2 regions of the Azospira sp. genome follow, and region 2 is predicted to be linked to the other one. Evidence: predicted binding sites of a transcription regulator. Region 2 holds the regulator's gene; the other holds the start of a gene.
What was found. Region 2 encodes FNR, which switches genes on or off when oxygen is low (the NO sensors DNR and NnrR bind a similar motif). Its sites were predicted from a motif close to TTGANCTAGNTCAA; they were not measured.

Region 1: a site for FNR is predicted at 5,095-5,108, ahead of OEL49_RS03560 (hemerythrin domain-containing protein). Genes of this name have one in related genera too.

Annotation. Positions count from the first base shown of each region.
Region 1 covers NZ_JAOTRW010000003.1:16,638-23,676, forward strand. Annotated here, with positions in the region: gene OEL49_RS03535 (sensor domain-containing diguanylate cyclase) at 1-611, opposite strand, end outside; gene nirB (nitrite reductase large subunit NirB) at 1,067-3,505, shown strand; gene nirD (nitrite reductase small subunit NirD) at 3,578-3,886, shown strand; gene OEL49_RS03550 (sirohydrochlorin chelatase) at 4,098-4,466, shown strand; gene OEL49_RS03555 (ANTAR domain-containing response regulator) at 4,491-5,066, shown strand; gene OEL49_RS03560 (hemerythrin domain-containing protein) at 5,189-5,584, shown strand; gene OEL49_RS03565 (YIP1 family protein) at 5,630-6,229, opposite strand; gene OEL49_RS03570 (CmpA/NrtA family ABC transporter substrate-binding protein) at 6,750-7,039, shown strand, end outside.
Region 2 covers NZ_JAOTRW010000004.1:135,448-142,486, reverse strand. Annotated here, with positions in the region: gene OEL49_RS06535 (hemerythrin domain-containing protein) at 1-102, shown strand, start outside; gene OEL49_RS06530 (DUF2249 domain-containing protein) at 99-338, shown strand; gene OEL49_RS06525 (hypothetical protein) at 397-1,695, shown strand; gene OEL49_RS06520 (NnrS family protein) at 1,711-2,928, shown strand; gene OEL49_RS06515 (SirB2 family protein) at 2,948-3,334, shown strand; gene OEL49_RS06510 (hemerythrin domain-containing protein) at 3,345-3,923, shown strand; gene fnr (fumarate/nitrate reduction transcriptional regulator Fnr) at 4,020-4,766, opposite strand; gene hemN (oxygen-independent coproporphyrinogen III oxidase) at 4,918-6,315, shown strand; gene OEL49_RS06495 (sulfite exporter TauE/SafE family protein) at 6,445-7,039, shown strand, end outside.

The DNA of each region.
Region 1 (7,039 bases), on a different contig from region 2:
GCCAGGCTGACGCTGGCCAGGATGACGCCGGCGAAATGGCCCCGGGGCCCCACCAGGCGGCGGGAGAAGATGAGCCGCTGGGAGCCGTCGAGCAGGGTGCGGGTGGGGGGCGAGATGAGGGGCTCGGCCTCGGCCGTGTCGCGCAGACGGCGGAAGTATTCCCGCTCCCGCACGTTCATGGCGGGTACCGGGTGGCGGGCCGAGTGGGCCAGCACATTGCCCTGGGCGTCCACCAGCACCAGGTTGGTGACGAAGGGGGTGGCGGTGACCTGGCTGCGCAGCAGCTGGTGCAGGCGCCGGGCCTGCTCCTCGCGCCGGGCCGGGTTTTTCTCCGCCACCAGTGGCGGCATGGCGGCCACTTCCTGGCGGGCGTTGAGCAGGGCCTGGTCGGTGGCGGTGATGGCCCGCTCCATCTGTTCCAGCAGGGCCAGGTTGAGGGTGCTGAGGTTGTCCCAGGCGGCGTTGTAGAGGCGTTCCCGGGTTTCGCCGATTTCCCGGAAGACCAGGCCGATGATGATGGCCACCAGGAGCAGCCAGCCGACCAGCAGGCTGCGTCCGGGACGCACCAGGGGCGGGCGGTTGGGGGGGGCGGTACTGTTTTCGGGAGCCATGGCGTTCTCCATTGGGATGGGGCGCACGAAGCACTCGTCTGTCGGCCCATTCTGGCATGGGCCCGGACTTCCTCAAATAGGCCTTTGGGCCAGCAGGGGACCGGCGGCGGGCGGCAGCCGAGGGACGGTGCCGGGCGCCCGCTGGCGGGGCAGGGCGAGGCGGCGATGCACCAGTTGTGTGCGGCGGAGCGGGCGGCGGGTTTGGTGTTATCTCATTTAAATCATGTGCTTACGGAATGGCATGGCGATTGCTAAATCTCAGGCGTACTCCTGTCGCCTGGGCGGCGGGACTGCCGGTGGTGTGGCCCTCGGGGTCAACGTGAAGCACTGCCCTTCAATGTTTTCTCTCGCTGCCTGATGGCGTTGCGGGAGGGCACGACGGCGTACCGCAATGGCGCGGGCGCCGTCCGAGGCCCGTCCCGCACCCCGGAAGCCGGCGACCGAAGGAGTGCTTCATGAACAAACCCAAACTGGTGCTGGTGGGCAACGGCATGGCCGGCGTGCGCACCCTGGAAGAGCTGCTGAAGATCGCCCCGGACCACTACGACATCACCGTCTTCGGCGCCGAACCCCATCCCAACTACAACCGCATCCTGCTTTCCCCGGTCCTGGCCGGCGAGATGACGGTGCCCGAGATCGTCCTCAACGATCTGCAGTGGTACGCCGACAACGGCATCAAGCTGCACCTCAACAAGAAGGTGACCAAGGTGGACCGGGTCAGGCGCCAGGTCGTCGCCGAGGACGGCACGGTGGAGTCCTACGACCGCCTGCTGCTGGCAACCGGCTCCAACCCCTTCATGCTGCCCATCCCCGGCAACGACCTGCCGGGGGTGATCGCCTATCGGGACATCGCCGACACCGACGCCATGATCGAGGCGGCCAGGACCCATCGCCACGCGGTGGTCATCGGCGGCGGCCTCTTGGGCCTGGAAGCGGCCAACGGCCTCAAGCTGCGGGGCATGGACGTGACCGTGGTGCACGTCGGCCCCTGGCTGCTGGAGCGCCAGCTGGACGAGGTGGCCGGGCGCATGCTGCAGCAGTCCCTGGAGGAGCGGGGCCTGAAATTCCTGCTGCAGAAGAACACGGAAGCCCTCATCGCCGGCGAGAGCGGCCGGGTGGCGGCCATCCGCTTCAAGGACGGCATGCAGATTCCCGCCGACCTGGTGGTGATGGCGGTGGGCATCCGCCCCAACACGGCCCTGGCCGAGTCTTCCGGCATTCACTGCAACCGGGGCATCGTCGTCTCCGACACCCTGCAGACCTACGATCCGAAAATCTACGCCGTGGGCGAATGCGTCAGCCATCGCGGCATCGCCTACGGCCTGGTGGCGCCGCTGTTCGAGCAGGCCAAGGTCTGCGCCAACCATCTGGCCGGTTACGGCATCGGTCGCTACCAGGGCTCGGTGACTTCCACCAAGCTGAAGGTCACCGGCATCGACCTTTTCTCCGCCGGCGACTTCATGGGCGGCAGCGACACCGAGGACATCGTTCTGCACGACCCGGCCGGCGGCGTGTACAAGCGCCTGGTGCTGAAGGACAACAAGCTGGTGGGCGGCGTGCTCTACGGCGACACGGCGGACGGTTCCTGGTACTTCCAGCTGCTGCGGGAGGGCAAGGACGTCAGCCAGATTCGCGACCACCTCATGTTCGGCCAGAGCAACCTGGGGGACACGGGCCACCAGGGCCACAACAAGGCCGCCGCCATGGCCGACAGCGCCGAGGTGTGCGGCTGCAACGGCGTCACCAAGGGCGTCATCGTCAAGGCCATCAAGGAGAAGGGGCTGTTCACCCTGGACGAGGTGCGCAAGCACACCAAGGCTTCCGCCTCCTGCGGTTCCTGCACCGGCCTGGTGGAGCAGATCCTGGCTTCCACCGTGGGTGGCGCCTACCAGGCCGCCAGCAGCGCCGAGAAGCCCATGTGCGGCTGCACCGAGCACAGCCACGGGGCCGTGCGCCAGGCCATCCGGGAGCGGCACCTGACCTCCATTCCGGCGGTGATCGAAGCCCTGGCCTGGAAGAATCCCAACGGTTGCGAGAAGTGCCGCCCGGCCCTCAACTACTACCTCATCTCCACCTTCCCCCACGAGGCCATGGACGATCCGCAAAGCCGCTTCATCAACGAGCGGGCCCACGCCAACATCCAGAAGGACGGCACCTATTCGGTGGTGCCGCGCATGTGGGGCGGCGTCACCACGCCCAACGAACTGCGGGCCATCGCCGACGTGGCGGACAAGTACCAGGTGCCCATGGTCAAGGTCACCGGCGGCCAGCGCATCGACCTCCTGGGGGTGAAGAAGGAGGACCTGCCTCACATGTGGGCCGACCTGGCCCAGGCCGGCATGGTCTCCGGCCACGCCTACGGCAAGTCCATCCGCACCGTGAAGACCTGCGTCGGCAGCCAGTTCTGCCGCTTCGGCACCCAGGACTCCACCGGCATGGGCATCGAGCTGGAGAAGATGCTGTTCGACATGTGGAGCCCCCACAAGGTGAAGCTGGCCGTCTCCGGCTGCCCGCGCAACTGCGCCGAATCCGGCATCAAGGACGTGGGCATCATCGCCGTCGATTCGGGCTGGGAAATCCACGTCGCCGGCAACGGCGGCATCAAGACCGAGGCGGCCCAGTTCCTGTGCAAGGTGGCCACCGCCGAAGAGGTCAAGGAATACTCCGGCGCCTTCCTCCAGCTCTACCGGGAGGAGGGCTTCTACCTGGAGCGCACCGTGCATTACGTGCAGCGGGTGGGCCTGGACCACGTCAAGCGCCTGGTGGTGGAGGACGAGGACAACCGCAAGGCCCTGCACGCCCGCCTGCTCGATTCCCTCAAGGATGCCGCCGATCCCTGGGCCGAGCACCAGGAAGCCCCGGCCCGGCGTGAATTCGAGCCCCTGGCCTTCTAAGCCGGCAGGCCGGCACGATTCTCTCGGTGTTCTCTGTGCCCTCTGTGGCAAAACGGTTTTAAGGAACGAAAAATGAGCCAATGGAAAAACCTCTGCGCCCTGGAAGACATCCCCCTGCTGGGTTCCCGGGTGGTGCAGCACCCGGGCGGCGATATTGCCGTGTTCCGCACCGACGGCGATGCCGTCTTCGCCCTCCACGACAAGTGCCCCCACAAGGGTGGGCCCCTCTCCCAGGGCATCGTGCACGGCCAGCGGGTGACCTGCCCCCTGCACAGCTGGAACATCGAGCTGGCCAGCGGCGAGGCGGTGGCGCCGGACCAGGGCTGTACCGCCCGCTTCCAGGTGAAGGTGGAAGACGGCCGGGTCTGGCTCCAGGCCTGACGGGGAAACGGCCATGCCCGGAGAGGCAGAAGGGACGGGCCTGACGGCCATGCCATGGCGGAGAAGTCCGTCCCTGCTGCCTCCTGGCGATGGCATGGAACCAATGGCCGTTCCGGCGGCCGAAGCAGGGGACGTCGCGGCCTTTGCCGGCTGCGGCAAAAGGCGATATCGATCAATTCCCTCGCCCCTTGCCTTCACCCATAATCCAGACATGACCCAAACTGCCCTCATCCTTTTCGGCCACGGTGCCCGGGACCCCCAGTGGGCCGAGCCCATGCAGCGCGTGAAGCGCGCCATCCAGGCGCGGGAGCCCCAGCGCCGCGTCGCCCTGGCCTTCCTCGAATTCATGGAGCCAACCCTGGAACAGTGCGTCGCCCAGTTGGCCGACGAGGGCGTCACCAGCATCCGCCTGGCGCCCATGTTCATGGCCCAGAGCGGCCACCTGAAGCGGGATCTGCCCCTGCAGGTAGAAGCCGCGGCACGCCAGCATCCCCAGCTCAGCATCCACATCGCCGGCGCCATCGGCGAAGCTCCGGGCGTGATCGACGCCATGGCCGAGCACATCCTGGCCCTCGACTAGGTCTTTTCAGGAATCCACCTACCCATGCTGCGCGTTCTCGTCATCGATGAATCCCAGAGCCGGGCCGCCGACATCTGCGCCGGCCTGGTCAAGGCCGGCCACCAGGTGGCGGCCGTGCTGGCCTCGTCCCTAGACCTGGCGGGAAGGGTGGAGGAACTGAAGCCCGACGTCATCCTCATCGAAACCGACAGCCCCAGCCGGGACACCCTGGAACACCTTTCCGCCATGAACCGGGACATGCCCCGGCCGGTGATCATCTTCGCCAACGACGACGATTCGGGCCTGATCCGGGAGGCCATGAAGGCCGGCGTCTCCTCCTACGTGGTGGATGGCCTGGACCCGGCCCGCATCAAGCCCATCGTCGAGGTGGCCCGGGCCCGCTTCGAGGAAACCCTGGCCCTGCGCCGGGAACTGGCGGAAACCACGCAGAAGCTGTCCGACCGCAAGATCATCGAGCGGGCCAAGGGCCTGCTCATGAAGACCCGCAAGATGGAAGAGGAAGAGGCCTACCACGCCCTGCGCCGCCTGGCCATGGACCGGGGCCAGAGCATCTCCCGGGTCTCCCGGGACGTCATCGAGATGGCCAAGGTCCTGCTCTGAAGGCCGGGCCGCCGGCCCATCCCTGGCTTTGACCCGGGTGATGTTGGGTTTGATTTGCATCCTGGCCCCGGTTCCCCGTCCGGCGCCATACTGTCTCCCATCACCCTTTCCGGGAGTCCGCCATGAAACGCCATCCCGCCCTGTTGCAGTTGTCCCGCGAACACCACACCGCCCTCAAGCTGTCCCTGGATTGCCGCAAGGCCGTGCTGGCGGCCGACCAGGCGGCCATGAACGCCCTGGCGGGCCAGATGTCGAGCCTCTTCGCCGCCGAGCTGGAACCCCACTTCCAGCGCGAGGAAGAGGAATTGCTGCCCTGGCTGGAAGCCGCCGGCGAGCACCAGCTGGTGGCCCGCACCCTGGCCGAGCACGCCCAGCTGCGGGGCCTGGCCGAGCGCATCGGCCGGGGCGACCGGGGCGCCCTGGAAGCCTTCGCCACAGCCCTGAGCGATCACGTGCGTTTCGAGGAACGGGAGTTGTTCGAGAAGGCCCAGGAATATCCGGCCTTCGCCGTCGGCTGAGGTTGTGCCGGGACGCGGCCCCGGCAGGGGCGATGGCGCCCTGGTCTAGTGGATCAGGACCAGGGCCAGGATGACGGTCCACGCCGGCAGGGCGCAGACCATGATGACGCCGCAGAAGAGGGTGGCCAGGCAGTCGTCCTCCACCGCCAGCAGGCGGCGGATGCAGCGGTACATGGCGTAGCTGGAAAGGGCCAGGGCGACCATGCCGGTGATGAGGATGAAAATCAGGCTGGGCACGGCCAGGGCCAGGGAGGCCAGCCATAGGGGAATGGTGCTGAGGGTCACCACCAGGAAGGCCTGGCGCCGGTTCATCGGCACCTGGAAGAAGCGCCCGGCCAGGTGGGCGACGCCCGCCAGCAGGGGCACCATCAGCAGTTCCCAGGCCAGGATGAGCAGCAGGCGTTCCCAGCTGGGGGCAATGAAGCCGGCGATGATGCGGTTGCCGTAGGCGTTGCCGGCGAAGTTGGCCATCACCGGCAGCAGCAGGGAGAGGGGCAGGGCGATGAGGAGAAAACTGACGGCGGCGGAGGGCAGATGCTCCACGTCGTCCCAAAGGATGTCGTGGTTTTCCTGCGTGCCTGCACTGCCCATCATCCAGCCCGACAGTAAACGCGGGGCTTCCATGGGCTGTTGCTGGATATCCATGTTTCCCTCCCGCTCCCGATACGTGCGGGAGCATTATTTTGTGTTGCATGCCATCAACAACCCGATAATCATAAGAACATCGGATGCCAGTGTCTTTAGGCGTTTGGTCATAGATGGGGTCGGCGCTTTCGCCGTTCCCCTTTCCTCTCCCGCCGTCGCTCCCCATTCCGCTGTCCTTCCTCCGCTGTCGCTGCAACCGCCGGCCCGGGTTCCCCCTTCTTGTGCGGCGGTCACGCCATGGCGCACCGCAGCAGTGCGCTCCGGTGCCGCGGATGGATTTTTTCAGGGTGGTGGGAATGTGGCTATCTATATGAAGTAACGGTGAATTCCAGATATTTTTGCTGCCTGGCACGGTGGTTGCTGAACTAGGTCGTAAGTCGGACCAATGGCGGTTCGAGCAACGCCGGGCAGCGCAGTGAAGCCCTGACCGGCAAACGGACAAAGGCGTCCATCCGCGTGTTCTCTCTCCTCTCACGCGGGTGTGACGCCTTTTCTTTTTTCTGAGGTCAAGGAGCATGGAATGTCCAAGCAAAAGCAATTCGAGGCACCCGATGCCGTGGCGGCGGAACGCCGCGAGTTCGTCAAATCCGCCGGCCTCCTGGGCTTGGGAGCAGCGCTCATGGGCCTGACTCCCGGTCTGCGTGCCGCCGCCTTTGCCGCCGGTTCCGACGCACCGGAAAAGACCGAGGTGAAGATCGGCTTCATTCCCCTGACCGACTGCGCCTCCGTGGTCATGGCCGCGGCCAAGGGCTTCGACAAGAAGTACGGCATCAAGATCGTGCCCACCAAGGAGGCCTCCTGGGCCGCCGT
Region 2 (7,039 bases):
GAAGAAAACGTCTTGTATCCCATGTGCGACGAACATCTGGCCGGGCATGCCGGTGAGCTGCTGCCCCTGCTGCAGAAGACCACCGGGAGTGCCCAGTCATGAGTGCCCGCGACGAAGCCACCCTGGTGGTGGATGCCCGCATGATGGAGCCGCCCGAACCCTTCGTGCGCACCATGGAGGGCCTGGATGAGCTGAAGGACGGGGAAAAGATGCTGCTCCTGCTCTACCGGGAGCCCCATCCCCTGTACCGCACCCTGGTGAACAACGGCTATACCTACCGTTCCCAGACCGCAGAAGACGGCACGGTGGAGATTCTCATCTGGAAGGTGGCGGCCTGAGGTCCCTGGCGCCGGCCCGTCGCCGCTGATCGTCACGCCGCCGCCCAGGACGCTTCCCATGCAAGCCATGCTGTCCTTCGACCAGGCCCCGCCCCTGGCGGCGCCCCTGCGCTTCTTCCTCAGCGCCCCCCTGTTCGCGGCGGCCGCCGGCCTGCTCCTGCTGCTCCTCGGGCCGGAGCTGCTGGCCTCCCGCTGGACCGCCGGCGCCCTGGCCTTCACCCACCTGCTGACGGCCGGCTTCATGCTGCAGACCATGGTCGGTGCCCTGCTGCAGATCCTGCCGGTGGCCACCGGCGCCGGCGTGGCCCGGCCCCTGGGCGTGGCCCGGGCGGTGCACGGCCTGCTTACCCTGGGGCTGCTGTTCCTGGTGGGGGCCTTCCTCACCTACCGCAGCGAACTGTTCCAGGGCGCCCTGTTGTGTCTCGGTGGCGGCATTCTTATCTTCCTCGTTGCCGTCGGCCGGGCCCTGGTTCAGATTCCCATGGGCAGCACCATCCAGTGGGCCCTCAAGCTGGCCGTGGCCGGCCTCGGCGTGACGGTGCTGCTGGGCCTGTCCATGCTGGTCAACCTGGCCTGGGGGCTGTCCTGGCCCCTGCTGGAAATCACCGGCATCCACCTGGCCTGGGGCCTGGTGGGCTGGGGCGTGCTGCTGCTGTCCGGCGTCGCCTACGTGGTGGTGCCCATGTTCCTCCTGACGCCGGCTTTTCCCGGCTGGCTGACCCGGCTCCTGGCGCCCCTGCTGTTCCTGCTGCTGGCCCTGTGGAGCGGCGCCGAGGCGGCCGGCTGGGGCGGCGCCCCCCTCCTGGCGGCCCTGGTGGCGGCCGGTTGCGGCACCTTTGCCCTGGCGACCCTGTGGTTGCTGGTGCGCAGCAAGCGGGCCAGGCTCGATGCCACCCAGCGCTACTGGCGGCTGGGGCTGGCCTGCGCCGTCGGCGGGGCGGCCCTGTGGGCGGTGGGGCAGCTGTGGCCGGCCCTGGGCCTGTGGCCCGGGCTGCCCCTGCTGCTGGGCATGCTCCTGCTGGTGGGCGGGTTCATGTCGGTGATCACCGGCATGCTGTACAAGATCGTGCCCTTCCTCATCTGGCTGCATCTGCAGAACGCGGGCCAGGGCCGGGTGCTGGCGCCGAACATGAAGCGCATCCTGGCCGAGAGCGCCATGGCGCGGCAGATGGCGGCCCATGCCGCTTCCCTGGCCCTGCTGCTGGCCGCCGTGGTCCGCCCCGCCTGGTTCGCCTGGCCGGCCGGACTGGCCCTGCTGCTGTCCAACCTGTGGTTGCTGGTGAACCTCTGGCGCTGCCTGCAGGTCTATCGGCGGCACCTGCGGCATATCGGCGAGCAACTCGCCACGGCTGCCTGATTTTTCGGAGATTCCATGTTCAAGGCCTTTTTCAGCGCCCCCCACCGGGTCATGTTCGCCCTCGGCGCCCTGCAGAGCCTGCTGGCGGTGCTGTTCTGGGCGGCGGACCTGGGCGGCCGCTATGCCGGACTCTATGGGGCTCCGGCCTGGGCCCTGCCCGGCATCTGGCTGCATGGGGCCCTGATGCTGTTCGGCCTGTTCCCCCCCTTCATCTTCGGCTTTCTCATGACGGCCCTGCCCAAGTGGGTGAGCGCCCCGGCCCTGACGCGGGGCCAGTACCTGCCGGCCTTCGCTCTGCTGGCAGGCGGCTGGCTGCTCTTCTGGGGCGGCCTGCTGGCGGCGCCCCTGGCCGTGTCCGGCCTGGTGGTGGCGTCCCTCGGCTGGCTGTGGGGCTTGGTCGCCCTGGCCCGGGCCGTGACCTGGCCCCAGCCCCGGGGCTTCGCACCGGACCGTTCCCACGCCTACGCGCTGCTGGCCGCCCTGGGGCTGGGCCTGGTCGCCCTCTGGGCCTATGCCTGGGGCCTGGCAGCCATGGCCGGCGACGGGGTGCGGGCCGGCATCGAGCTGGGGCTGTGGGGCTGCCTGCTGCCGGTGTTCTTCATCGTCAGCCATCGCATGCTGCCCTTCTTCACTGCAGCGGTGCTGAAGAACTACACCATCTACCGACCCATGCCCCTGCTGTGGCTGGTGCTGGCCTGTTTCCTTGGCCACGCCCTGCTGGCCCTGGTCGGCTGGCACGGAGCCCTGTGGCTGCCGGACGCCGTTGCCGCCGCCGTGGTCATCCATTTCTCCTGGAAGTGGCAGCTTCGGCGCAGCCTGGCGGTGCCCATGCTGGCCATGATCCACGGCGCCACCGTCTGGCTGGGCCTGGGGCTGGTGCTCTATGCCTGCCAGGGGCTGGCCCTGGCGCTGGGCGGCAGCTTCGGCGGCCTGGCGCCCCTGCACGCCATCAGCATCGGCTATTTTGTTTCCATGCTGCTGGGCATGGTCACCCGGGTCACCCTGGGGCATTCGGGCCGGCCCATCAACGCCGGGGATCAGACCACCTGGCCCCTGTTCTGGCTGTTCCAGAGCGTGCCCCTGCTGCGCATCGCCGGCGAGTTCCTGCCCCTGTCCGGCCCCTTCAACCTGCAGTGGCTGGCCAGCCTGGCCTGGCTGCTGGTGTTCGCCCTGTGGGTGCGGCGCCACGGCGCCATGTACCTGCGGCCCCGGCCCGACGGCCAGCCCGGCTGACGGATCGCGGAGCCATCCCATGTACCTGGCCCTCAAGCATCTGCACATCACCTGCGTCGTCCTCTCCGGCCTCGGATTCCTCCTGCGCGGATTCTGGATGCTGCAGGAGTCGCCTCGACTGCAGGGGCGCCTGCCGCGGGTGGCGCCCCATGTGGTGGATACCCTGCTGCTCGGCAGCGCCCTGGCCCTGGCCTTTCTCTCCGGCCAGTATCCCTTCGTCCAGGGCTGGCTGACGGCCAAGGTGCTGGCCCTGCTGGCCTACATCGGCTGTGGCAGCGTGGCCCTCAAGCGGGGGCGCAGCAAGGCGGTGCGGGGCATCTTTTTCGTCATGGCCCTGTCGTGTTTCGCCTATATCGTTTCCGTTGCCCTGACGCGTCATCCCGCCGGCTTCTTCGCCGGTCTGTGAAAGGAATTGCATGAGCCACAGCCTGTTGGGCGCCGCCGCCCCCAGTTTCGACGAACCCCTGGAAATGCTGGATGCCTGTCACGGTCGCATCCAGGCCCAGATCGAGACCCTGCGTCGCCTGGTGCAGCACCTGCCCCGGCACGGTGCCGACCAGGCTGCCCGGGAGGCGGCCCAGGGCGTGCTGCGCTATTTCTCCGTGGCCGCTCCCCATCACCATGCGGACGAGGAGGATGACCTCTTTCCCGCCCTGCGGGCGAGCCAGGCGGTGGCCCGGGAAGCGGCGGTGGCGGCTCAGGTGGAGGCCCTCATCGAGCGCATCCTGGCCGATCACCGGCGCATGGACCGGGCCCGGGACGAGGTGCTGGCCCGCCTGCAGGCCATCGTCGCGGCCCAGCCGGGGGAATGCAGCGAGGCCCTGCCGGCGGCCATGGTGGAAGGGCTGGCCGAGCTTTATCTGGGACACATCGATCTGGAAACCCGGGAGCTGCTGCCCCTGGGGCGGCGCCTGCTGTCCCCCGAGCAGGCGGCCGCCGTCGGCCGCAGCATGGCGGCACGGCGGGGGGCGGTGTTTCCGGAAGGGGAACAGTAGGACTGCCGGCACTCCTGGACTAAGCCCGGGCAATAATCCGGGCAATAAAAAAAGCGGCTCCGCGGAGCCGCTTTTTTGTTTGACGCTTGCCCGGGATCAGGCCGACTGGTGGGTCATCAGCTTTTTCAGGCCCGGGATGTCCAGGATGCGGATGTGCTTTTGCTGCACGGCGATCAGACCTTCTTCCTGGAAGCGGGAGAAGGCGCGGGAAACGGTTTCCAGCTTGAGGCCCAGGTAGCTGCCGATTTCTTCCCGGGTCATGCGCAGGTAGAACTCGGCGTGGGAATAGCCGCGGGCGGTGAAGCGCTGGGAGAGATTGAGGAGGAAGGCGGCCAGCCGTTCTTCCGCCCGCATGGTGCCGAGCAGCATCATGACCCCGTGGTCGCGCACGATCTCCCGGCTCATCACCTTGTGGAAGTGGTGCTGCAGGGCCACGATCTCCCGGGACAGGCCTTCCAGGCGGGGGAAGGGGATGATGCAGACTTCGCTGTCTTCCAGGGCCACCGCGTTACAGGAATGGTGTTCGGTGCTGATGCCGTCCAGGCCCAGCAGCTCGCCGGCCATCTGGAAGCCGGTGACCTGGTCGCGGCCGTCTTCCAGCAGCACGTCGGTCTTGAAGAAACCGGCGCGGATGGCGTAGATGGATTCGAAGGCCTCCCCGGCCCGGTACAGGTGGTCGCCGCGCTTGATCTTGCGGCGGGTGCTGACCAGTTCGTCCAGCTTGGACATCTCGGTCTCGTTGAGACCGTAGGGAAGACACAGTTCTTGCAGGTTACAGTTCGAGCAGGCGGTCTTGATGACCGACAGGGTAATTTCTTGGGCGCTGGTCTTCTTCAACGGCATGCTGTTCCTCGCTGGGCCAAGGGCGTTCGGATGGTGGTAACCTGCGCCGGAAGGCCCTTTGGAAGCCTTTGATCCAGGTCAACGTGCCCCAGTTCCTGCACCACGATAATAAGCCGCACCTAATGTGTGGTTCTGCAACGACTGTTTTTCAATGACATTTACCGCCAACAACCTGGTTTTCGATCCCCAGATCATCCGCCGCTTCGACGTCAATGGACCGCGCTACACGTCCTATCCGACGGCTGACCGTTTTGTCGAAGCCTTCGATGCCGAGGCCCTGAAGCTGTGGTTGGGCAAACGCAACATCGGCGGTATCAGCCGACCGCTGTCATTATACTTCCACATCCCCTTCTGTAACACCATCTGCTACTACTGCGCCTGTAACAAGATCATCACCAAGGATCACGGCCGCAGCGCCAAGTACATCAAGTACCTGGGCAAGGAGATGGCCCTGCAGGCCGAGTACCTGCTGGACGGGGATCGGGAAGTCTCCCAGCTGCACTGGGGCGGCGGCACGCCCACCTTCCTCTCCCATGAGGAAATGCACCAGCTGATGGACCTCACCCACCGCCATTTCAAGCTGGTGGATGGGGCCGAGATTTCCATCGAAGTGGATCCGCGCAAGGTGGACCGGCCCACCGTGGCCCTGCTCGGCGAGCTGGGCTTCAACCGCATGAGCCTGGGCGTCCAGGATTTCGACGAGCGGGTGCAGCAGGCCATCAATCGCATCCAGACCGAGGAAGAAACCTTCACGGTGATGGACCAGGCGCGCAAGAGCGGCTTCAAGTCCATCAGCGTGGACCTCATCTACGGCCTGCCCCACCAGACGGTGATGGGCTTCAACCGCACCCTGGAGCGGGTCCTGGCCATGGACCCGGAGCGTCTCTCCATCTACAACTATGCCCACCTGCCGGGCCTCTTCAAGCCCCAGCGGCGCATCAACGAGAGCGACCTGCCCAACGCCGACACGCGCCTGCAGCTGCTCTCCCTGGCCATCAAGAAGCTGACCGATGCCGGCTACGTCTTCATCGGCATGGACCACTTCGCCAAGCCGGACGACGAGCTGGCCGTGGCCCAGCGCCAGGGCCGGCTGCACCGCAATTTCCAGGGCTACTCCACCCATGCGGACTGCGACATGCTGTCCTTCGGCATTTCCTCCATCGCCAAGGTGGGGCCCACCTACAGCCAGAACTACCGCACCCTGGACGAGTACTACGACCGCCTGGACGCCGGCGTGCTGCCGGTGCTGCGGGGCATCGAGCTGACCGCCGACGACCTGCTGCGCCGTTCCATCATCCAGGCCCTGATGTGCCATTTCGAAATCTCCACCGAGTCCATCGAAATCGCCCACCTGATCGACTTCAAGAAGTACTTCGCCGCCGAACTGGAGGACCTGAAGGAACTGGAGCGGGGCGGGCTGGTGAAGGTGGACGACAAATGGATCACCGTGCTGCCCCCGGGACGTCTCCTGGTGCGGGCCATCTCCATGGTGTTCGACAAATATCTGCGCGCCGATCGGCAGCGCACCCGTTACAGCAAGGTCATCTGACCGGGCTACGGGATACCGCGTTTAACTTGAGGCAAGCCTCAGGGGGGAAAAGCCGGGCGCTGGGGGAAACCCCAGTGCCCGGTATAATTTTGGCCATGGCCTTTTTCACTTTCCGCACGGCGCTCCCACGTGGCTGACTCCTTCCTGCCCACCCTGCTTTCCGTCCTCCTCGTCGGCTTTCTCGGCGGCACCCACTGCATCGGCATGTGCGGCGGCATCGTCGGCGCCCTCTCTCTGGGGCAGGCCGGAGGCAGCCGCTGGTCCCTGCATCTGGCCTACAACCTGGGGCGTATCGCCAGCTATGGCCTGGCCGGCCTCCTGGCGGGGGCCGTCGGCGCGGCCGGCGCCCACCTGGGAGAGCAATGGTCCCTGCGCCTGGTGCTCTACGTGCTGGCCAACCTGATGCTGGTGGCCCTGGGCCTTTATCTGCTTGGCGCCACCCAGGCCCTGGCGTGGACCGAGCGGGCAGGCCAGGGCCTGTGGCGCCGTCTGCAGCCCTTTTCCAAACGTTTTCTGCCCGCCCGCAGCCCGGCCCAGGCCTTTCCCCTGGGCTTGCTGTGGGGCTGGCTGCCCTGCGGTCTGGTATACAGTGTGCTGACCACCGCCCTGGTGAGCGGCAGCGCCGCCCGGGGCGGCGCGGTGATGCTGGCCTTCGGCCTGGGCACCCTGCCCAACCTGCTGCTGGCCGGCCTCCTGGCGGCGCGGCTGAAGGATTTCGTGCGGC